DNA from 3 places in the Shewanella sp. NKUCC01_JLK genome. Region 2 is predicted to be linked to each of the others. Evidence: predicted binding sites of a transcription regulator. Region 2 holds the regulator's gene; each other region holds the start of a gene.
The links. The regulator NrdR, encoded in region 2, represses ribonucleotide reductase genes. The targets are predictions, from matches to a motif close to AAACACNANATNTNGTGTTT.
Positions count from the first base shown of each region.

Region 1 (7,993 bases), on a different contig from region 2:
TTTGCATGCGGGACGTTATGGCTATCATCCTTTTTCCCAAGCACCGAGCAAGATTAAATCACCCATTACACCTTTTACGCCGTCTGCTATGTCTAGTCGCCAAGTGCGCTCGACCATTAAGGATTACGCCAGCTCCGCCGCCCTTGCCAAGAAAGCGGGTTACGATGGTGTTGAGGTGATGGGCTCTGAAGGATATTTGATCAATCAGTTTGTCAGTGCGCGCACCAACACTCGCACCGATGAATGGGGTGGTGCGTTTGAAAAACGGGCGCAATTCCCGATTGAGATTGTTAACGCGATACGGGCAAAAGTTGGTAAAGATTTCATCATTATCTTCCGTTTATCCATGCTCGATCTGGTGGATAACGGTTCGACTTGGGATGAAGTAGTGCAACTGGCCCAGTGGTTAGAGCAAGCTGGTGTGTCCATTCTAAATACGGGCATTGGCTGGCATGAAGCGCGAGTACCGACCATTGCGACAAGCGTGCCCCGTGGCGCCTTTGCGTGGGTGACAGAAAAGCTCAAACAATCTGTTTCCGTTCCCTTAATTGCGACTAACCGCATTAATACCCCTGAGATTGGTGAGCAGATTATCGCCTCTGGTCAAGCTGACATGGTGTCGATGGCGCGGCCTTTCCTTGCTGATCCTGAGTTTGTGAATAAGACTGCGGCGAACACGCCGGAGCTTATCAACACCTGCATTGGCTGTAACCAAGCTTGTCTTGATCATACTTTTTCCCTCAAGCGCGCAACTTGCTTAGTGAATCCTCGCGCCTGTTATGAGACTGAAATCAACTTCTTACCCACAGCCAATAAAAAGCGTATTGCGGTGATGGGGGCAGGCCCTGCGGGCATGGCGTTTTCTGTTTATGCCGCTATGCGAGGCCATCACGTTGTCTTGTTTGAAGCGAAATCTGAGGTGGGTGGTCAGTTTAATCTCGCCCGTAAAATCCCTGGGAAAGAAGAGTTTAACGAGACTATTCGTTACTTCATAAACCAAATTAAGTTGCATAAGGTGGAGCTGAGATTAAACACTCGTCTCGATGCCAGTGTGCTGGCGACGGAAACGTTTGATGAAGTGGTAATCGCCTCAGGCGTTGTGCCGCGTGATTTAGTCTTACCCGGCTTTGATGACCCACGGGTGGTCGATTATCAAAAAGTGCTTTCGGGTGAAGTGACTGTCGGTAATACGGTGGCCTTGATTGGCGCCGGCGGTATAGGATTCGATATGGCGCACTTTTTGTGTGAGCGCCAGTCGAGCACCTTGAACCCCGATAAATGGCTGCAACAGTGGGGCATAGATAAAACTTACCAGCATGCGGGCGGCCTAACTGAACCTCATTCCGACAATACTGATCATCGTAAGGTGTTTTTACTGCAACGTAAAACGTCGAAGATGGGCAAAGGCTTAGGCAAAACAACAGGCTGGATCCACCGTCTTGTGCTTAAGCAACATGATGTGAAGATGAAAACGGGCGTGAGTTACGACAAGTTTGATGATGCAGGACTGCATATTCGCGTGGGTGAAACCGCTGAAGTGCTGGCCGTTGATAATGTCGTTTTGTGTGCTGGGCAAGAATCGAATCGCACGTTAGTGGATGAGATGAAAGCGACGGGCCTGCCTGTGCATCTGATTGGTGGCGTAGATGTCGCGGCAGAGCTTGATGCTAAGCGTGCAATCCGCCAAGGCGCTGAACTGGCAATGCGTTTATAGAAAGTCGATAAGCCTTACGTTTTAAACCTTAAGTATTCAATTTTAGATCCTGAAAGCCTGAACCTGTGTTCAGGCTTTTTTGTTTTAGTTTGTTTTAGTTTGTTTTAGGTTTTTTAGTGTGAATGCATTGAAAATAGAGAGAAGGGAAAATAGTGGGGTTTAAAACGTTTGGTATCTAATGGCACGGATTGATTTAGGCTGTATTGAAAGGGGCTGTTTGTCTTAAAGCGATTTTGGGTTTTAACGACACATCTTGTTTAAAGCAGCTTATTGAACAATCGAGTCTTGCCACTATGAGTCTTCAAGCACTGCCTGTTTCTGCGTGCGTGTGTCACTTGCTACATTTTGTGTTTGCTTTGACTTAGCCAAACTGGCTTTATTCTGATGAGATTGACACGTATAGGTGACCACAGTTGCACCTTCAGGTGATAGATCCAGCTCTAAATCTTCGGTTGGTACACAGCAACAGGGCAAACATTCATCATGTTTGAGTTCGGCTAAGGGTTCGTTTAAGTAGCTGACTTTTCCGCTGATGACGCGTGTTTTGCAGGCGCCGCAGAAACCGTTGCGACATTCTGAGAAGATTTTAACTTTTTTAGCTTCGAGCGCTTGCAGCAAAGTGCCTTGTTGCTCGGTAAAGAGCAACACAGGTTGACCTTGAAGGCGCACGATCGGCGCCTTCGCAAACAGGTTTTGTGGCCGTTTTTTTGATGTCACTGTTTTAATGCCATTTTGTAACGTCACTTTTAAGTGTCTTATAGATCGAAGTCGAGGAACTCATCACCATCAACCGCGGAGTCAATTTGGCCAACAAGGTATGAAGAGACTTCAACTTCCTGTGGTGCAACTTGCACTGCATCGCTTTCTAACCAGTTTTTCATCCAAGGTAATGGATTGGTTATTTCTGGGTATGGTTGCGGTAGATTCACCGACTTCATGCGTTGATTAGTAATAAACTCAACGTATTGGCACAGGATCTGTTCATTCAAACCTATCATAGAGCCGTCTTTGAACAGGTATTTGGCCCATTCTTTTTCTTGCTCTGCGGCTTTGAAGAATAAATCGAAAGCTTCCTGTTGGCATTCTGCAGCAATTTCACCCATTTCTGGATCGTCTTTACCGCCTTGCATGATGCTTAAAATATGCTGAGTGCTGTTTAAGTGTAAGGCTTCATCACGGGCGATTAAGCGAATAATTTTCGCGTTACCTTCCATGAGCTTACGTTCAGCAAAGGCAAATGAGCAGGCAAAGCTAACATAGAAACGAATGGCTTCTAGGGCGTTGACTGACATCATGCACAGGTACAAGGCTTTTTTCAGGGTGCGGGTGTTGACTATGACTTCTTTGCCATCGATGACATGGGTTCCTGCACCGAGTAAATGGAATATCTGAGTCAGTTGGATCAAATGATCGTAATAAGCGGCGATATCGGTCGCACGGCTTAAGATTTCTTTGTTCACGACGATATCGTCGAAGATCACTGAAGGATCGTTAACGATATTGCGAATGATGTGGGTGTATGAGCGCGAGTGAATCGTCTCAGAGAAAGACCAAGTCTCAATCCAGGTTTCTAATTCAGGCAGTGACACCAGCGGCAAAAAGGCCACATTGGGCGAGCGGCCTTGAATCGAGTCGAGTAGGGTTTGGTATTTCAGATTCGAAATAAAGATGTGTTTTTCATGATCAGGCAATGCACCGTAGTCAATCTTATCGCGACTGACGTCTACTTCTTCCGGGCGCCAAAAGAAAGATAACTGCTTTTCTATCAGTTTTTCGAACACTTCATATTTTTGTTGATCGTAACGAGCCACGTTGACCGATTGACCTAAAAACATAGGTTCACGGGTGGCATCGTTAGGTGTTTGACAGAAGGTAGAGTAGGCCATGGTGCTATTTTTCCAATGGATAGGGATCCACTAAATAGGGATCCCTATAAAACCGTTAACGTTAAAGTTAAAGACTAGATTTTACATGCGCCGCCGGCGCAACCGTCATCTTCTTTCTCTAAATTGGTGATGTCATCGTGTGAATCCGACGCACCATCGCGAGTGTTATGGTAGTAAAGCGTTTTAACACCTAACTTGTAAGCATTGAGCAAATCTTTCAGCAGGGTTTGCATGGGTACTTTACGGCCTTCAAAACGTGAAGGATCGTAGTTAGTGTTAGCCGAAATCGCTTGGTCAACGAATTTCTGCATAATACCCACTAGCTGTAAGTAACCGTCGTTGCTTGGCATTTTCCACAGCAATTCATAGCTATCTTTCAGTGTATCGAAATCAGGTACCACTTGTTTTAGCTGACCGTCTTTGCTCGATTTCACGCTGATAAGACCACGTGGTGGCTCGATACCATTGGTCGCATTGGAAATTTGCGACGAGGTTTCTGATGGCATTAATGCCGACAGCGTTGAGTTACGCAGGCCATATTGCTTGATATCGCTACGCAGTGATTCCCAGTCTAAGTGCAATGGTTCAGCACAAATTTTATCTAGGTCACGTTTGTAGGTATCGATTGGCAAAATACCTTGAGAGTAAGTGGTCTCGTGGAATAACGGACACGCACCTTGCTCTTTGGCTAAGTTCATTGAGGCTTTCAGTAAATAGTACTGAATCGCTTCGAAGGTTCTGTGGGTTAAAGCGTTCGCGCTACCATCAGAATACTTCATGCCATTTTTCGCTAAATAGTTAGCGAAGTTGATCACGCCTATACCTAAAGTACGGCGATTCATCGAGGCGATTTGCGCGGCCTTGATAGGGTAATCTTGATAATCCAATAGATTATCCAGTGCGCGTACGGCGAGGTCGGCTAATGGCTCAATATCAGATAACTCTTTGATAGAACCTAAGTTAAGTGCTGACAGCGTACAAAGCGCGATTTCACCTTCAGGATCATCGATGTTGTTCAATGGTTTAGTCGGCAGGGCGATTTCAAGACACAGGTTAGACTGTCTGATCGGCGCGACTTTTGAATCGAACGGGCTGTGAGTGTTGCAGTGATCCACGTTCTGAATGTAGATACGGCCTGTTGAAGCACGCTCTTGCATCATCAGTGAAAACAGCTCAACGGCTTTTATCGTTTTCTTACGAATGCTGCTGTCTTGCTCATATTGCAGATATAAACGCTCAAACTCGTTTTGATCTTCAAAGAAAGCATCGTACAAGCCAGGTACGTCAGATGGGCTAAATAAACTGATGTTCTCGCCTTTGATCAGACGTTGATACATCACTTTGTTCAACTGCACACCGTAGTCTAGATGACGGATACGGTTGTCTTCGACGCCGCGGTTATTTTTCAATACCAGCAGAGATTCGACTTCTAAGTGCCAAATAGGGTAGAACAGGGTCGCAGCACCGCCACGCACGCCGCCTTGAGAGCACGACTTCACTGCGGTTTGGAAATACTTATAGAAAGGTAAACAACCTGTGTGGAAGGCTTCACCACCACGGATTGGGCTACCTAAGGCGCGAATACGACCGGCGTTAATACCGATACCCGCACGTTGGCTGACGTATTTCACGATAGACGAAGCGGTCGCGTTGATAGAATCTAAGCTGTCACCACATTCGATCAGTACGCAAGAGCTAAACTGACGCGTTGGGGTGCGCACACCGGCCATAATTGGCGTTGGCAGCGACAGTTTAAAAGTTGATACCGCGTCATAGAAATCTTTAACGTATTTCAGGCGCGTCTCTTTTGGATAACGGGCAAACAAGCAAGCCGCAACCAAAATGTAAAGGAACTGCGCGCTCTCATAGATTTCGTGGGTCACACGGTTTTGAACTAAATATTTGCCTTCAAGCTGTTTTACCGCAGCGTAGGAAAAATCCATATCGCGCCAATGGTCGATATAGGTATCCATCACATCCAGCTCTTCGCGGGTGTAATCTCTTAAAATGTGTTGGTCGTATTTACCCAGCTCAACCAATTTAGTCACGTGAGCATACAATGCGGGCGGCTCAAACTGACCGAAGGCCTTCTTACGCAAATGAAACACCGCTAAACGGGCAGCGAGGAACTGATAGTCCGGTGATTCTGGAGAAATTAAATCCGCCGCAGCCTTGATAATGGTTTCATGGATAGCTTCGGTTGGGATGCCATCGAAAAACTGTAGGTGCGAGCGAAGTTCAACTTCAGAAACAGAAACGTTTTTTAATCCCTTGGCTGCCCAAGTAATTACGCGGTGTATTTTTTCGAGATCGATATTCTCACGATCGCCACAGCGTTTTGTGACTGTCATAGTGCTATTCATTTGGAGATAGGCCTTGGTTCTTATATGTATTTAGGTGAGCAAAATCACCGTACGTATCCTTGTAAAACAATCAATAATCGTCCCTTAAATACAGCTGACTGGTTAAAAACGAGTCAATTAAGCGGCGAGCTTCTAGTGTGTCTGATTGTTACCTATACACAAGATATGGTGTTTTAAATTATATGGGATACAAGATAGTGAGGTTTGCCCCTATTTGCAAGTCTGAATTCAGGGGACATCTTGTGGATAACGTGAGGATAAAATTTTGCGTTAGTAACGACTAACCTTGAAGCTCAATTTCAGGTTAGCGTGTCACACTCATGGGGGATTTTTAGGCGATCTTTTCTTTAGATCGCGATCGCTCACGAGTGCCGATCTTTTATCCGCCTGACTTTTTCCGTGGGTCATAAATAGTATGCTGACACACTGATGTCCGTCAGTGAAGTTACGTATTGGATGCCTTAGTCTTGAGCATTGTAGGCGCTGTTTTTGGTTGATGTTGTTAAGCCAATGCTTCGATTAGTGCTTGATGTAGCTCAGTTGGGCTCGCAAAATGCGCGTGCGCTGGCCATTGCAACGGCTTGTCGTTCACGCCCAGATAACCCCATAGGGCCACGCCGCCTAACATGCCAGCAGCCTTGGCCGCGAGCAAATCTCGCTCGGCATCCCCAAGATACAAAATGTGTTCTGGAGCACAGTTCAGCTGTTGTGCGCCTAACAGCATAGGTGCAGTGTGGGGTTTTGGGTGTTTTGTAGAATCGCCACTAATGATAACGGGCATACGCAAGTGTAAATTCAGTTTTCGCAATAAGGGACGGGTAAAGCGCGCAGGCTTGTTGGTGATTACCCCAAACGGCAGCTGAGTTAACTCGAGCCAGTCGAGTAATGCCGCTATGCCTGTGAATAGCGCACAGTGATCGCCATTTATACGCTGATAGTGGGCGAGTAGCCCTTGCTGAACTTGAGACCGAAGATCTTCTGCCGCATCAGGGATCGCGGCATCGACTAAGGCAAAACTGCCGTGGGATGCGGCGTAGCGCATGGCCGCTAACGGCTGCGCGGCGATGCCGACGTCTTGAAGACTTAAATTGAGGGCTTGCACCAGATCCGGCGCGGTATCGGCTAAGGTGCCATCGAGATCGAACAGTACGCCTTTGATCTGTGCCAGACTCATATTAATCAACCTTACGCGTCGCTATCATGTAATTCACATCAACCTTAGGCGTGTACTTAAAAATGCCCGTCAATGGGTTGTAGCTTACCCCTAAGGCATCGGTACAGATAAGATCGGTATTATCTACTAGCTCAATCAGCTCCGAAGGCTTAATGAATTTTTTATGCTCGTGGGTGCCAACTGGCAGCATTTTTAGCAAATATTCCGCACCTAAAATGGTGTGCACGTAGGATTTAATGTTGCGGTTGATGGTGGAGAAAAACACATGACCACCGGGTTTGACCATGTCACAGCATGCTTTAATCACAGATTGTGGATCGGGTACATGTTCGAGCATTTCCATGCAGGTCACCACATCGTAATAGGCTTGATGATCTTGGCTGTGGGCCTCGGCAGTATTTTTTACATAATTAATGCTCACGCCCGTTTCGAGGGCATGTAGGCGGGCGACTTCTAAGGGCTCATCACCCATATCTAAGCCATCAACCTCGGCGCCGATGCGGGCCATGCTTTCAGACAAAATGCCGCCACCACAGCCGACATCGAGCACTTTCTTGCCGAAAATACCGCCAGCGGTTTGATCGATATAGTTTAAGCGCAGCGGGTTTAATAGATGCAGCGGCTTAAATTCGCCGTTGAGATCCCACCAAGTTTCGGCCATACGTTCAAACTTTGCGATTTCCTGTGGGTCTACATTGGTATTCTGATGCATGCTATTACCTGAAGAAGCTGTATTGTGCGGCTATTATAACGACTATGTTTGATAAACAAAGTGCTCGACTGAGCTAAGCCCTTGTGGTTGAGTGAATTTTCAGCAGTTATCTGCTTTTATGTTAATTGTTGTGCTCCGTATCGA
Region 1 is NZ_JAHKRD010000005.1:117,772-125,764, forward strand. It holds gene KO537_RS07155 (NADPH-dependent 2,4-dienoyl-CoA reductase) at 1-1,714, shown strand, start outside; gene yfaE (class I ribonucleotide reductase maintenance protein YfaE) at 2,006-2,431, opposite strand; gene nrdB (class Ia ribonucleoside-diphosphate reductase subunit beta) at 2,470-3,600, opposite strand; gene nrdA (class 1a ribonucleoside-diphosphate reductase subunit alpha) at 3,675-5,963, opposite strand; gene KO537_RS07175 (HAD-IA family hydrolase) at 6,466-7,137, opposite strand; gene ubiG (bifunctional 2-polyprenyl-6-hydroxyphenol methylase/3-demethylubiquinol 3-O-methyltransferase UbiG) at 7,139-7,849, opposite strand.
Region 1: the regulator NrdR is predicted to act here: its motif matches at 6,118-6,137, upstream of nrdA (class 1a ribonucleoside-diphosphate reductase subunit alpha).

Region 2 (7,993 bases):
ACACCAACCACATAAAGGGTCGATAATGGCGTGCAGAGTGCGCTCTTTGGCCGTTGCTGTGCTGCTGGTTGTGCTAGTTGGATGAGCTGTTGGCTGAGTCATAGTGTTAAACCTTTTGGCTTAAGTTCGTCGCGACATTAGCGACTTAAGCCCTTTGAGAACATCGATTAAAATAGTTAGGTTGGTACCGTTATTTAGCTAAAAAATGGCACGCAATCGCTCACGTGCCTGTCTTTAACTATTTGCACTTAAATGCTTGTATCTAATCGCCTAGATAGGTATGACTAGGCTTACATAGGCCAGGTCATTTCGCCCATGTAAACTTTGGCGCTGATCTCAAGCCCTGCATCGGCTGGCATTTGTGGGTATAGCGCCAGCATCTTTTGGATTAATTCGGCTGAATCTTTCGAGGCTTTTGCAGCGATTTCAAAGGCTTTTACATATTCACGGGTAAAACCGATGGCGTGGGTATTAAATCGCGCTTCGCCTAAATAGTGCCCTGGGATCACTGTGGTCGGCAGCAGTTTTTCCATTGCATCTAAATGGGTTAACCATTCCTGACGCTCAGAGGCAGTTTGAGTGTCAGCCATCCAAACATGCGTGTTATCAAATACTTCCACGCCACCTGTAATGGTTTTTGCCGATGGCACCCACAGGAAAGTGTGTTTAGGGTGTTTATCATTAAAACCTTTGATAATCACTTGCTCACCGTCGATGGTAAAAGTGTCACTGTGAATCGCCTTAGGTAACACTAATTCGCTTGGCGCATTATCTTTTAAAATCGGCCCCCAGTAGGCGAGTTTGCCTTCCATTGAGGCTTTAATCGCATCGACAGTGGTTTGAGTCGCGACGATTTGTGCATCGGGGAAATTCTTTTTAATCACGGCTAAGCCGAAATAGAAATCAGGATCGCTATGGCTGATATACACCTGAGTCAGCTTTTTACCGCTGGCTTTGATGGTGTCGACCAATGTTTGGGCATCGTTATTTTGAAATTGCGCATCGACGAGCATCATTTCGTGTTTGCCGCTGATAAAGCTCGATGACACGGCAAAGATGCTGTTTTCGCCCGGATTAAAATGGCTCACTTGCAATGGCGCTGCATTGACCGCGCTAAGTCCTGCCAGCAACAAGGTGGCGGCTAGGCTTATTTTAGACGAGGCCTTCAATGTGGCGTTAACTGTGTTACGTATTGCATAGGTCGATGTGTTCATTTGGGGCTCACTTATAGTCACAGGGTGAAAGAGTAAAAGGTTCGATTTAGCATTCATTGATTTGCAGCTGCTGCAAAAGTGAGTTAAGTATAGGTTGCAAAAATCAATAGATAAATGCGAGTATCTGTCCATGTTTGTTGCATTAATCGGACGAATAGCTGCGTGTACTATTGCACTCTTAGTTATTAACTATATAGCTATTAGCTATGTGGATACGCGAGTATGTGAGTGGCCTTCGAGTGATTGAAAGTTATTGATTGAAAGTTATTGATTGAACGAGAGTGGAGATAAATCATGGACAGACTCGAAGCGGCTAAGGTGTTTGTGACTATTGTTGAGCGCGGCAGCATGATCAGCGCCGCCAATGCCTTAGATATGTCGCGTTCTATGGTGACCCGTTACTTGAGCGAAATGGAAGAATGGTCTGGTGCTAGGTTATTGCATCGCTCGACGCGTAGCCTCAGCTTAACGCCAGCGGGTGAGCAAGTGCTGGACTATTGCCATCGGCTGCTCGAACTGGCTAACGAAGTGCCTGCGGTCAGTCACGCCGCTGTGGCGATTCCGCGAGGCTTATTGCGTATTAGCTGCTCACAATTTTTGGCACATCAGATTTTAGCGGCCGTGGTACAGCAATATTTAGCCAGTTATCCGCAGGCGAGTGTGAATTTTCACGTGAGTAGCCAAACCGTCGACTTGGTCGCCGAGCGAATTGATTTGGCGATTCGTATCACTAATGAGCTTGACCCTAATCTTATCGCTAGGCGCTTGGGGGAATGTGAGTCTGTTGTGTGCGCTGCCCCGAGTTATCTTGCCGCGCGCGCCGCCGTGCTGCATCCCGAGGATTTAACTCAGCATAACTGTTTAACCTATTCCTATTTTGGCGATGTGATGTGGCGGTTTTATCAAACCGATGTGGTTGTTAAACAGGCTCAGGCGCTGAACTCCGATCCTAAGTTAAACCAAGGTCAGGCGTTTAATGTGCCTGTGAATGGGAATTTTAGCGCCAATGATTCTATGGTGGTGCTCAATGCCACGCTGGCAGGCGAGGGGATTGCTATGCAACCGCTGTGGGCGGCGAAACCCTATTTAGATTCGGGTCAGTTAGTGCCATTGTTAACTGAGTTCATGCCGCAGTCCCTTGGAGTGTATGGCGTGTATCAATCCCGCAAACACATGCAGCCTGCACTTAGAGTGATGATGGACATGCTGGTGGCCTACTTTGCCAGCTTGAATTGAAATAGTGTCAGTTTGAAATAGCGCCAAAGTCTACGGCACTCATAGCGTAACTGGATGCCATAAAAAAGGAGCTTAACCCTTTCGAGCTAAACTCCTCAGATTTACACTTGTCTAGATTCTAGAATCTAGATTTACTTTATCATGCGCTTGTATTTCAAGCGGTGTGGCTCAACCACATCGGCGCCATAGGTGTTCTTCAACCATGCCGAGTATTCTGTGTAGTTACCTTCGTAGAAGTTCACTTGACCTTCGTCGCGATAATCCAGAATGTGGGTCGCGATACGGTCGAGGAACCAACGGTCATGCGAAATCACCATAGCGCAACCTGGGAATTCCAGAATCGCTTCTTCCAGTGCGCGCAGGGTTTCAACGTCTAAATCGTTGGTGGGTTCGTCGAGTAATAAGACGTTACCGCCCGCCTGCAGCAGTTTGGCTAAATGCACTCGGTTACGTTCACCACCAGATAAAGTACCGATGACTTTTTGCTGATCGCCACCACGGAAGTTGAAGCGGCCTACATAGGCGCGGCTCGGGATTTCCATGTTGTTGATACGCATGATGTCTTGACCACCGGAGATTTCTTCCCAAATGGTGTTCTTATCATTCATCGAATCGCGGAACTGCTCAACCGAGGCCAGTTGCACAGTATCACCCAGCTCAATGCTGCCGCTGTCTGGCGTTTCTGCGCCGGATAACATGCGGAACAGCGTCGATTTACCCGCGCCGTTGGCGCCGATAATGCCGACGATCGCGCCCTTAGGCACAGAGAACGACAGGTTGTCGATCAAAACGCGGTCACCGTAAGATTTGGTCAGGTTATTCACTTCAATAACCTTGTCGCCTAAACGTGGTCCGGGCGGAATAAACAGCTCGTTGGTTTCGTTACGTTTTTGGTAATCGTTAGTGTTCAGCTCTTCAAAGCGCGCCATACGGGCTTTGCCCTTAGACTGACGGCCTTTCGCACCTTGGCGTACCCATTCCAATTCCTTTGCAATGGTTTTTTGACGGGCGCTTTCGGTGGCCGATTCTTGCTTCAGACGGGCATCTTTCTGCTCAAGCCATGAAGAATAGTTACCTTCCCACGGAATACCTTCACCGCGGTCGAGTTCTAAAATCCAGCCAGCAGCATTGTCGAGGAAGTATCTGTCGTGGGTAATCGCGACCACAGTACCGGCATATTCCTGCAGGAAGTGCTCAAGCCACGCCACAGATTCAGCATCCAAGTGGTTGGTGGGTTCGTCCAGTAACAGCATTTCTGGTTTTTCAAGCAGCAAGCGACAAATCGCCACGCGGCGACGTTCACCACCGGATAATACTTCGATTTTCTCATCCCAATCTGGCAGACGCAGGGCGTTGGCGGCGCGCTCAAGGACGTACTCTAAGTTATGGGCATCTTGGGCTTGGATAATGGCTTCGAGTTCGCCTTGCTCTTTTGCAAGGGCGTCGAAATCGGCATCCGGCTCGGCGTAGGCGGCATAAACGGCATTGAGGCGAGTCAGGGCATTTTTTGCCTCTGCTACCGCTTCTTCAATCGCTTCACGCACGGTTTGATTCGGATCGAGTTTAGGTTCCTGCGGCAGGTAACCGATTTTCAATCCCGGCATTGGGCGCGCTTCACCTTCAATTTCGGTGTCAATACCCGCCATAATGCGCAGTAGTGTCGACTTACCTGAACCGTTGAGGCCGAGTACGCCAATTTTGGCGCCGGGGAAAAAGCTTAAAGAAATATCTTTAAGGATCTGCTTCTTAGGCGGAACAATTTTACCCACCCGCAGCATGCTGTAAACAAACTGAGCCATTTTTCTCTATCTTAAGTGACTAATGATGCGGCTAATTCTACTCGATTGCGCGCCGAACTCAACTCGACAATGAGCCAAGTTCAAGCACTATCTGCAGGAATTTCATGTTTCAAATACTGGGATTGTGACCGCGTTCCGAGTAGAATACCGCGCAACCCTACCTATAAGAATTGGCAGCTGGAGTAAGCAATGCTGAAAAAAGATATGAATATCGCAGATTATGATCCGGAACTGTTTAACGCAATTCAGAATGAAACTCTGCGTCAAGAAGAGCATATTGAGCTGATTGCTTCTGAAAACTACACCAGTCCACGCGTGATGGAAGCGCAAGGTTCACAGTTAACCAATAAGTACGCTGAAGGCTATCCAGGCAAGCGTTACTATGGTGGTTGTGAGTATGTGGACGTAGTTGAAACCTTAGCGATTGAACGTGCTAAACAACTGTTTGGCGCAACTTACGCTAACGTACAACCTCATTCAGGTTCACAGGCAAACAGCGCGGTTTACATGGCATTGTTAAAACCTGGCGATACCGTACTGGGCATGAACTTAGCTCATGGTGGTCACTTGACCCACGGTTCACCGGTTAACTTCTCTGGCAAACTGTACAACATCATTCCTTACGGTATCGACGAGTCTGGCAAAATTGACTACGACGAGATGGAACGTATTGCCTTAGAACACAAGCCTAAGATGATGATCGGCGGTTTTTCTGCCTATTCAGGTATCGTTGACTGGGCAAAAATGCGTGAAATCGCAGACAAAATAGGTGCTTATTTATTTGTCGATATGGCACACGTTGCCGGTCTTATTGCTGCGGGCGTTTATCCAAACCCAGTACCACACGCGCACGTTGTGACATCTACGACCCACAAAACCTTAGCGGGTCCCCGTGGTGGCGTGATCCTATCTGCTGCTGACGATGAAGACTTGTATAAGAAGTTGAACTCAGCGGTATTCCCTGGTGGTCAAGGTGGTCCATTGATGCACGTTATCGCCGGTAAAGCGGTGGCGTTCAAAGAAGCCCTAGAGCCAGAATTTAAAGTTTACCAACAGCAAGTGGTTAACAACGCTAAAGCTATGGTTGAAGTGTTCCTTGAGCGCGGTTACAAAATCGTCTCTGGCGGAACCAGCAATCACTTGATGCTAGTTGATCTGATTGGTCGTGACTTAACGGGTAAAGAAGCCGATGCCGCCTTAGGTAGCGCTAACATTACTGTGAACAAAAACTCAGTGCCAAACGACCCACGTTCACCCTTTGTGACCTCAGGTGTGCGTATCGGTACGCCAGCCATTACGCGCCGCGGCTTTAAAGAAGCGGAATCGAAAGAGCTGACTGGCTGGATTTGTGACATCCTTGATGATGCAAGTAATCCTGCAGTGATTGAGCGTGTTAAGGGCCAAGTACTGGCACTGTGTGCACGTTTCCCTGTTTACGGTTAATCTGTAAATAGTCTCCTTTTTGTGGTGCTGAGCCTAACAAGCATCAGGTGGTTAACCTCAGCCCATAAATAGGATAAAATCCCATGGCCGCATTAAGCGGCCATTTTTATTGGTAAAATCTTAGGCTTAAATCCATAGCGTTTGACTGAGATTTAACAGGTAAACCTATTAACGCTTTACGACCATTCACTGGCAGGAGGCTCAATGCATTGTCCATTTTGCAGCGCGACAGATACTAAAGTCATCGATTCCCGATTAGTGGCGGAAGGCCACCAAGTGCGCCGTCGCCGAGAATGCACCGAATGTCATGAAAGATTTACCACCTTCGAAGGCGCCGAATTAGTCATGCCTAGGGTGATTAAGCGCGATGGTTCACGCCAACCCTTCGATGAAGAAAAACTCCAAGGTGGCATGTTGCGCGCCGTTGAAAAACGCCCCGTGTCTATGGATGAAATCGAGCAAGCACTCAGCAAAATCAAGTCTACCCTGCGCGCCACTGGCGAGCGGGAAGTGCCGTCAGAAATGGTGGGTAACTTAATGATGGAGCAATTGATGAGCCTAGATAAAGTCGCCTACATTCGTTTCGCTTCTGTGTACCGTGCCTTTGAAGACGTGTCTGAATTTGGTGAAGCCATCGCCAAGCTGCAAAAGTAGTCATCGAGTTTTGTCGCCGATAAGGCAGACGTGTACGAGCTATTGGCGTGAAAGCACAAATTTAAAAGACAGGTTTGTAAGACTGGTGAAAGCCGGAACCTTTAACAACAGGGTTGAACATGAGCTTGAACATAAGTTGGTCCGTACTCGATACCCAAATGATGAGCCGCGCGATTCAATTGGCGCGCAAAGGCTTTTACACCACAAGACCCAATCCTAGTGTGGGCTGCGTTATCGTTAACGATAACCAAATCATCGGTGAAGGTTATCATCAAAAAGCAGGTGAGCCCCACGCCGAAGTGCACGCACTACGTATGGCTGGTGAACACGCCCGTGGCGCAACCGCCTATGTCACCCTAGAGCCCTGCAGCCATTATGGCCGCACGCCGCCCTGCGCCTTGGCGCTGATCAATATTGGCGTTAAACGTGTGGTGGTGGCGGTGGAAGATCCTAATCCGCAAGTAGGTGGTCGTGGCATTCAAATGCTGCGCGATGCCGGTATTGAAGTGGATGTGGGATTACATCGCGATGAAGCCTATGCCTTGAATTTAGGCTTTATGAAGCGCATGGAATCGGGTTTACCCAGAGTTACAGTCAAATTGGCTGCGAGTCTCGATGGTAAAACTGCGCTGTCTAACGGTGTGTCTAAATGGATAACTGGTCCAGAATCTCGCCGCGACGTGCAGCGATTACGCTTACGTTCCTGCGCGCTAGTTACGGGGATCGAAACCATACTGGCAGACGCTCCTTTACTTAATGTGCGTTATCAGGAACTTGGCAGCTTAAAAGACAGTGTAACCGAGGCGCAATTACTGCAGCCATTAAGAGTGATACTCGACAGTCGCGCCCGTTTGCCGTTATCGGCCGCCTGCTTGGCTATCGTGTCGCCCATACTCTTGGTCTCGACCGTGGCTTATCCCACAGAGTTTCAAGCACAATTGCCCTCCCATGTGAGTTGCCTCGTGTTACCTGCAATTGCAGGTCGCGTCTCATTGCCTGAACTATTAAGCTATTTAGGCCAAAGCTGTAATCACGTGCTGGTGGAAGCGGGTGCAACCTTAGCGGGCGCATTTTTAGCAGAGGGGCTGGCCGATGAGTTAGTGCTATACCAAGCGATGAAAATCCTCGGTGGGCATGGGCGTAATTTGCTGCAATTGCCCGATTATCAAACCATGGCACACATTCCTGCACTCACTTTGGTCGATGAGCGCAAATTAGGGCCAGATACCCGTTTAACCTTGAGCGTTAAGCTTGATACCTCTTTATTTAAATCGAATTGGAGCAAGATAACCGTTTAACCTTGAGTCTTATGCCTTATTACTTCTTTATTTAATTAAGTGAGTTAACCATGTTTACTGGGATTATTGAAGCCGTTGGCACCCTGCGCAAACTGGAGCGTAAAGGCGATGATATTCGTCTTACCGTGGCGAGCGGCAAACTGGATTTAAACGATGTGCGTTTAGGCGACAGCATTGCCACTAACGGTGTGTGCTTAACGGTTGTGCAGCAATTAGCCGACGGTTATGTGGCTGATGTCTCTGCCGAAACCGTGAGTCTAACCGGCTTTGCTAATTACAAAGTGGGCACTAAGGTGAATCTTGAAAAGGCCGTCACCCCAACCACACGCTTAGGCGGCCACATGGTCAG
Region 2 is NZ_JAHKRD010000011.1:164,974-172,966, forward strand. It holds gene KO537_RS13580 (DsbA family protein) at 1-102, opposite strand, end outside; gene KO537_RS13585 (MBL fold metallo-hydrolase) at 291-1,214, opposite strand; gene KO537_RS13590 (LysR family transcriptional regulator) at 1,509-2,450, shown strand; gene ettA (energy-dependent translational throttle protein EttA) at 2,582-4,249, opposite strand; gene glyA (serine hydroxymethyltransferase) at 4,439-5,692, shown strand; gene nrdR (transcriptional regulator NrdR) at 5,897-6,346, shown strand; gene ribD (bifunctional diaminohydroxyphosphoribosylaminopyrimidine deaminase/5-amino-6-(5-phosphoribosylamino)uracil reductase RibD) at 6,466-7,644, shown strand; gene KO537_RS13615 (riboflavin synthase) at 7,695-7,993, shown strand, end outside.

Region 3 (7,993 bases), on a different contig from region 2:
CGTCATAGGGTGGATTACCACAAGCCCTTTGACAGACTTTTTCAGTTTGCCCATGTCTGCTTGTTCCGCTTTTGTCAAAGCACGATGGAAAGGCAAACCTTTAATATCTGACCCTTGCTTATTCAATAAGCGGGTTTGTTGCCCTTTCACACTGCCGATTTGCTTAGTGACCGCAGCGATTTCGCGTTTGAACTGGGCAATAATGACGTCATCGCCTCTTTGTTCAGCCGCAGCAAGTTTACGACGAAATTTATCTAATTTATCGTTAAGCTGCTGCAGTTCTTGCTTTAAATTCATTCTGTTACCTTAAATTACCTAAGTTAGCCACAGTAAAATCTTAGCCTGATTATGCTAGCGTCTGTGTCAAGGCCTGAGATTATAGCAGCAAGTTACAGATCCTCGTTACCGCTTTTATAACAAACGAATGATCTGATTGCTGCTACCGCGAAAGACAAGACTCGGATCGGCAAGACTTTGTTCAAATTTTCCGTCCACCAGCACATCAATATAAGCCAACACGACGCGCTGTTCATCACTCAACTCATCGAGCACATAACCTGTCCACAGCCAAATATCCTTCCCCTTACACTCAGCCTTGACTCGTTTGACGAGCGTCAAAATGGCACTGAGATTGACAGGCAATAAAGGATCTCCGCCCGAAAGCGATAAACCACGGCGCACAATCCGCTGATCATTGAGATCGGCAATAATCCTATCTTCCATCGTCCTATCAAACACATGCCCAGAACGGGGATCCCACGTGCTTTGGTTGTAACAACCGCGGCACTGGTGCTCACAGCCAGAGACAAACAAGGTCGCACGGGTACCTGGGCCATTGACCACATCGATAGGGAAATATTGATGGTAATTCATTGATGGTCACTCATAGTGCATTTCATCTTTTAACACTGACACTCATCCCGTGGCACTATTTGATGCCACGGAATAAGTCTAACAGGCAGAATAAGGTAATAGTGTTACAAGTGTTTGATCCTGCGTTTTACTTCTTCTTGCTTGCCATAATTAAAGGGCCGCGCATCAGGACTGCCTAAGTAACCGCACACACGGCGCGTCACAGAAACCCGACTAGGCTCATGATTGCCACACTTAGGGCAAGTGAACCCTTTACTGGTACAACTAAATTCACCGGTAAAACCACAGTCGTAGCATTCATCAATTGGCGTGTTAGTGCCATAGTAAGGCACGCGGCTGTAGCTATAATCCCAGACGTTTTCCAGCGCTTCGAGGTTATGCTGCATATTGGGATATTCGCCATAACAAATAAAGCCGCCGTTCGCGATAGCGGGATATGGCTGTTCAAAATCAATTTTATCGTAAGGGTTAACACTTTTTTCCACATCGAGGTGGAAACTATTAGTGTAATAGCCCTTGTCCGTCACCCCTGTGACTAGCCCAAATTGCTTCGCATCCAGTTTACAAAAACGGCTGCAGAGACTCTCACTTGGCGTGCTATACAGACTAAAGCCATAACCTGTTTCGGCCTTCCATGCATCCGTGGCCGCTTTAAGATAGGCTACAATAGCGACGGCTTTTTCCCTCAATTGTGCATCGTCAAATACATGGGTTTGGGTGCCATAGAGTGCATTCATGGTTTCATGCAGGCCAATGTAACCGAGTGAAATCGAAGCGCGGCCATTTTTAAAGATTTGCGCCACATCATCATCAGCGCGCAAGCGTACACCACAGGCGCCTTCCATATAAAGGATAGGTGCCACACGGGCTTTAACACCATTCAGTCGCTCAATACGGGTATCCAGCGCTTTACGGGCTAATACTAATCTGTCATCTAAAATACGATAAAACTCAGTCTCATCGCCATTGGCTTCTAAGGCAATCCGCGGCAGGTTTAAACTGACCACTCCCAAATTATTGCGCCCTTCATGCACAAGCTCGCCATTTTCTTCATAGGTGCCTAAAAAGCTACGGCAGCCCATTGGGGTTTTAAATGAACCGGTAACTTTCTCGACTTGCTCGTAGTTGAGGATGTCGGGATACATGCGCATTGTTGCGCATTTGAGCGCCATCTGTTTTACATCGTAATTGCAATCGCCCGCTTTATGATTAATACCATCGCGAATCGCAAACACTAGCTTAGGGAATACTGCAGTCTTGCGATTTTTACCCAATCCCGCCATCCGCACTTTGAGCATAGATTGCTGAATTAAGCGTGATTCCCACGACGTACCTAAACCAAACCCAAAGGTCACGAACGGTGTTTGGCCATTGGCAGTGTGTAAGGTATTGACCTCATATTCCAAAGACTGGAATGCATCGTGACATTCTTTTTCAGTTTGCGCCGTGGCAAAGGCTTTGGCGTCGGTAATCTTCCAATTCAGGGCAATTTGGTAATGCTTGTCGTAGCTCTTAGCGACAAATGGCGCTAACACTTCATCGATACGGTTGATAGTAGTTCCGCCATAGATATGACTCGCCACTTGGGCAATAATCTGCGCGGTCACCGCTGTCGCTGTTGAAATAGACTTAGGGGTTTCAATTTCGGCATTACCCATTTTAAAGCCGTGGGTCAACATGCCAGCTAAATCAATCAACATGCAGTTAAACATCGGGAAAAACGGAGAGTAATCTAGGTCGTGGTAATGGATCTCGCCCGCTTCATGGGCAGCGACCACATCCTTTGGCAAAATATGACTCTTGGCGTAATGTTTGGCGACTATGCCCGCGAGTAAATCCCGCTGAGTAGGAATGACTTTTGAATCTTTATTAGCATTTTCATTGAGCAAAGCCGCATTGCTTTGCTCAACTAAACCACGGATTTCGAGGTTGAGTTTACTGGTCGCTTCACGGCACACATCTCTGTCGTGGCGGTATTCGATATACACCCGCGCCAGGGACTTGTACGGCCCTTCCATCAGTAAATTCTCAACCGCATCTTGTAGATGGTGGATATCGACTTCAGCTAATGGCGCGACGCTCTGACTGATACACGCTGCCACTGTCGCTGCATAGTCGCCATCCTCTATTCCAACTGAGTTTGCAGCGGCATTCACTGCATCCCTTATCCTTGTTTCATCAAAAGGTGTGCGGCAACCATCACGCTTAATTACGACTGGCATTGTTCAGTTCCTCTCCATCTCGCCTAAAAATTAACACTACATCTAGTGATTTTGAAAGCATAAAACACAATATGTAGAGCATTAGGCTACAATGACGGTAAGGAGTCCATGATCCAGATCATAGTTTTTAGGATGAAATAAAAGAACAAACAAGAACTGCAGCTAGGCCCAATTATCTGAAAATTGCGCCTTGACCTGCTGATTAAACCCAGCTAGTTAAATGCGTGACAATTTGTGTTTATCACGCACTATGGATGTGAATTAACGTTTAGCAAGCGCAAGATAACTACTGAGTTGGCCCGATGCAGATTGATGTGACCCCATAGATGAAGCGAGTTGCATCATAGATTTTAGCCCCTGCCACTGCTGCTTTTGAGCATCCGTAAGCGGAGGTTCAGAATTCAAATAATCCGTCAATTGGCTAAGGACTTTCGTGGCCTTCTGGGCTAACACCGGCGACTGAGCATCATCCATATTGGTTAAGACGTTCTTAGCATCTACTAAGGTATTGATAAGAGGATTATTAGGTGATTTTTTAGCTAATGACTTGATTTCATCATCTAAAAAATCTTGCAACGATTGTTTAGTCGGCGTTGTTGTGCTCGGCACTGTAATACCGTTTTTCGATAAACGCTCGAGTTGCACATCCGATAAAATGCCATCTTTTTGTAAGCGCGACACCAATGCGGGAATATCGGCGACGCCAAATTGACCATCGGCAAAAAAATCCTTCGCCATCGATTGAATTTTCTGTGCGCGTTGCGCCCGTGGCGACAGCGCTATCTCATCGGTTTTACCTTTATCGGGTTTGGTAGCATCCGTCTGCGTTTTATTTGTTTCTGTCGTAGTATCGGTTTTAGCCGTGCTCGTCTTTTGGCTATTGGCACCATAAGCATCGGCGATACTGGCACTGCTGCGATTAAGATTAAAGGCATTTAAAATAGAATTCATCGTCAAAAATTCGGCGTCTAAGACTCAATGACGGTTTTAAAGCAAAAACTAAGCCAATCAAGTATTAATCAGTGCAACCCCTGAGTTAATAGCATCACTATGCATAAACTAACTTATATCTAGGACTGTATGTCTTCGATCAAGGCAAGACATTGCCGCCTTAGTAAATCGAGTGCCTCAGCGTCCATCTGCACTTTATCTAGTAAGGTTTGCTTCAAGGCAAGAGCTTCGTGCCTGATACCCTCTCCTTGACTTGTCAGAGTGATCAGCTTTTTCCGCTCATCTTCAACGCAGGCTAATCGCGTAATCAACCCCTTCAACTCTAACCGCTTGACGATTGGCGTTAGGGTTCCCATATCGAGTTTAGTCGCCATTGATAGCTGGGTTTGGCTGCAGCCGTTTTGACGCCACAGGGTTTGCATCACTAAATATTGAGGGAAAGTTAACTCGTATGCCTCGAGTAGAGGCCGATAAGCACGCACTAATGCATTGCTCGCAGAATATAACGCGAAACAAACATTATCGGATAAACAGAGTGGATCGCTAGAAGCTTGGCTATGAGTCTGTTTTGTAGCGTCTAGCTCAGGTTGAGGTAAGCAATTCTGCACGTTTAAGCGCCTGTCATTTAAACATAACGCTATCTTATCCGATCTGTCCCACCTCATCTAGTTTGCGCGCAAACTATTTGCATTCGATCTTAAAGCCACGTAGAGTTAACATCATTAGTTTGCGCACAAACAAAAGGTGAGTTTTTATGAAGAGTATGACTGAAACCCGTGAAATCCATCTAGCTAGTCGCCCAGAAGGCATGCCTACAGCACAGAACTTTACTTTAGTAAATAAAGCGTTAGCACCGCTCGCTGATGGACAAGTGCTGATTAAAAATCTATGGATGTCGGTTGACCCTTACATGCGCGGGCGCATGGTTGATCGCAAGAGTTATGTTCCGCCCTTCGCCTTAAATCAAGTCTTAGAAGGCGGTGCGATTGGTGAAGTTATCGCGTCAAAAAACACCGAGTTCCCGGTTGGTACTAAAGTCAGCAGCATGCTAGGTTGGCGTGAACACGCAGTCACAGATACCGCAGGACTGACAGCTTTACCACTAACTACGCTTGATAATTCACATTTCCTCGGCGTACTCGGAATGCCAGGCATGACAGCTTGGACAGGACTGACTCGCATTACAGATTTAAAAGCGGGTGAGACACTGTTCGTTTCCGCAGCCTCTGGCGCAGTAGGTAGCGTAGCCTGCCAAATTGGTAAACTAATAGGTGCTCGTGTAATAGCCTCTGTCGGTTCAGATGAAAAAGCTGAATTATTAAAAAGTTATGGTGTTGATGCGGTCATCAATTACAAGACTTGTGGCAATCTCACCCAAGCGTTGACAAAAGCCGCCCCAGAAAGAATTGACGTGTATTTTGAGAACGTCGGTGGCGAGCATTTAGCCGCAGCGCTGAGCAATATGAAAGATCATGGACGTATCGCTGTTTGCGGTATGATTTCGCAATATAACAACACAACTCCAACGCCTGGCCCTGACAACTTAGCCCTAATTGTAATGCGAAAACTCAAGTTAGAAGGTTTTATCGTATCCGAACATTGGGCGCATTATCCTGAGTTCACCGCAAAAATGACTCAATGGTTAGCGGAAGACAAAGTCAAAGCAGAACAAACAATTTATCAAGGGCTTGAACAAGCACCTGATGCTTTTATCGGTCTATTTGAAGGTAAGAATCGCGGTAAAATGTTGGTAAAACTAGCCTAAGTCACCAACAAAGCGGTATAAACATCTCAATATGAGATAGCAAATAGTCGGTATCGCGAAAGTGATACCGACTTTTGTTTATCTTGCAATCAAACGCTATCTATATGAAAGCTTTTGACTCTACATTTTGCATCATCAGCCTTTCCAGAGCGCAGCTTCAATCAAGTGGGCGACTTTCTCCACCGCAGCTTCGCCGGCGGCAATCGCCTCATCAGCACGGTGAAACTCCATAGTGCCGATATTTCCCACCTCTGGCACAATACAAATATCTGGTGGATCGCCCATCAACCGCGCCCGCTTATGTCTTTGCTCTAAAATACCCATAGATTGCGACATCACAGCAATCATCCCCGGATTCGATTTAGTGCCGAGCGAAAACTTATCGGTTAGGTTACTGACATAATCTCGGCCACGGGCAAATAAATCCATAAAGCCCGTTTCTTGTCGCGCTGGCATATCCATTTCAGCTTGGACAGTCCTTTGGCTGGTCATATTCACGGGTAACACTTGGATACGCCCAGAATGATAACCATATAAATCCACTGCAATCACTACATCAACGCCCATGGCACGGCTAACCGAAACAGGAACAGGATTCACCACAGCGCCATCGACTAACCAGCGTTCTCCTTGTCTGACAGGGGCTAAAATCCCCGGCATGGAGCAAGAGGCCCGTACCGCTTGCCGTAAATCCCCTTCAGTAAACCAAATTTCCTGACCAGAGTATAAGTCAGTCGCGACGGCTGCAAAGGGACGATTGAGATTCTCAATATTCACATCTCCTATACGTGCATGCAGCACATCGAACACCTTGTCTCCGCCGATAAGCCCGCCCTTACGCCATCGAATATCCATCAAGCCAAGCACGTCCCAACTAGAAAAACCGCGCACCCATTTTTCTAACTCGGGTAAATGATCATGGGCGTAAGCGGCACCCACTAAAGCCCCCACCGAACATCCAGCCACTTTATCGGGCTTAATACCCATGGCAGCTAAACCATTCAATACACCTATATGTGCCCAACCTTTCGCCGCCCCACTGCCCAAGGCAATACCTACCGAAGGGGTTGTTCCGTTAGCCATAAATCATTTCTCCTGTAACTCAATGCAGTACACGATAACGTAAAATCCTGCCATATCCACTGTCAATCGGTAAAAACGACACAATTAAGAGGTTGTAATACCAATGTAAATAAATACAATCAACAGAGCATAAATGGCACACTTTCTACATCAATCCGTGCATGAAGCAGAGATAATCACCGATGTGGATAGCTGAGCAAGGGCGATTAAGGCTATAATCTGCCCTTACTAAGATTTAGGGGATATACCTTTGCAATTTACCGATTTTTCTCTGGACCAGCGTCTGCTTCAAAGCATAAAACATATGGGGATCACAGAACCCACCGCCATCCAGGAACAAGCACTGCCTATCGCATTGGCAGGTAAAGATTTAATGGCGTCATCAAAAACGGGCTCAGGTAAAACCTTAGCGTTTTTGTTACCCGCATTGCAAAGAGTCATTTCTACCCGCTCACTGTCGAAACGTGATCCTAGAGTCTTGATTTTATTACCGACTCGCGAACTAGCACATCAGGTTTATAGTCAGCTTCGCCTCCTTGTCGCCAACACCCAATACAAGGCCATCAGCGTACTGGGCGGTGAAAACTTTAATGACCAAGCCAAAGCCTTAGCGAAAGAACCGCATTTTATTGTCGCGACTCCAGGCCGTATCGCCGATCATTTAGAACAGAAGCATCTTTTTCTCAATGGCTTAGAGTTATTAGTCCTCGATGAAGCCGACCGCATGTTAGATTTAGGCTTTGCCCCGCAGTTAAAAGCCATCAACGATGCAGCCGATCATAAACGCCGTCAAACTCTGATGTTTTCTGCCACGTTAGATCACGACGAAATCAATGATATCGCAGCAACATTACTAAAAAATCCAGCGCACGTGGCGATTGGCGCGGCTCACTCTGAGCATAACGATATTCATCAACGTATCTTTTTATGTGACCACTTAGACCATAAAGAAGCGTTATTAGCCCGTTTGCTCAAAGATGAAACCCATAAACAAGTGATTATTTTTACCGCGACGCGTCCAGATACTGAGCGCTTAGCCGCTAAATTAACCACGCAAGGTTTTGCAACCGCCGCACTCAGCGGTGATTTAAAGCAGGCC
Region 3 is NZ_JAHKRD010000010.1:91,223-99,215, forward strand. It holds gene KO537_RS12250 (YibL family ribosome-associated protein) at 1-297, opposite strand, end outside; gene nrdG (anaerobic ribonucleoside-triphosphate reductase-activating protein) at 412-873, opposite strand; gene nrdD (anaerobic ribonucleoside-triphosphate reductase) at 978-3,095, opposite strand; gene KO537_RS12265 (hypothetical protein) at 3,357-4,046, opposite strand; gene KO537_RS12270 (MarR family transcriptional regulator) at 4,166-4,654, opposite strand; gene KO537_RS12275 (NADP-dependent oxidoreductase) at 4,801-5,811, shown strand; gene rssA (patatin-like phospholipase RssA) at 5,947-6,894, opposite strand; gene KO537_RS12285 (DEAD/DEAH box helicase) at 7,145-7,993, shown strand, end outside.
Region 3: the regulator NrdR is predicted to act here: its motif matches at 3,127-3,146, upstream of nrdD (anaerobic ribonucleoside-triphosphate reductase).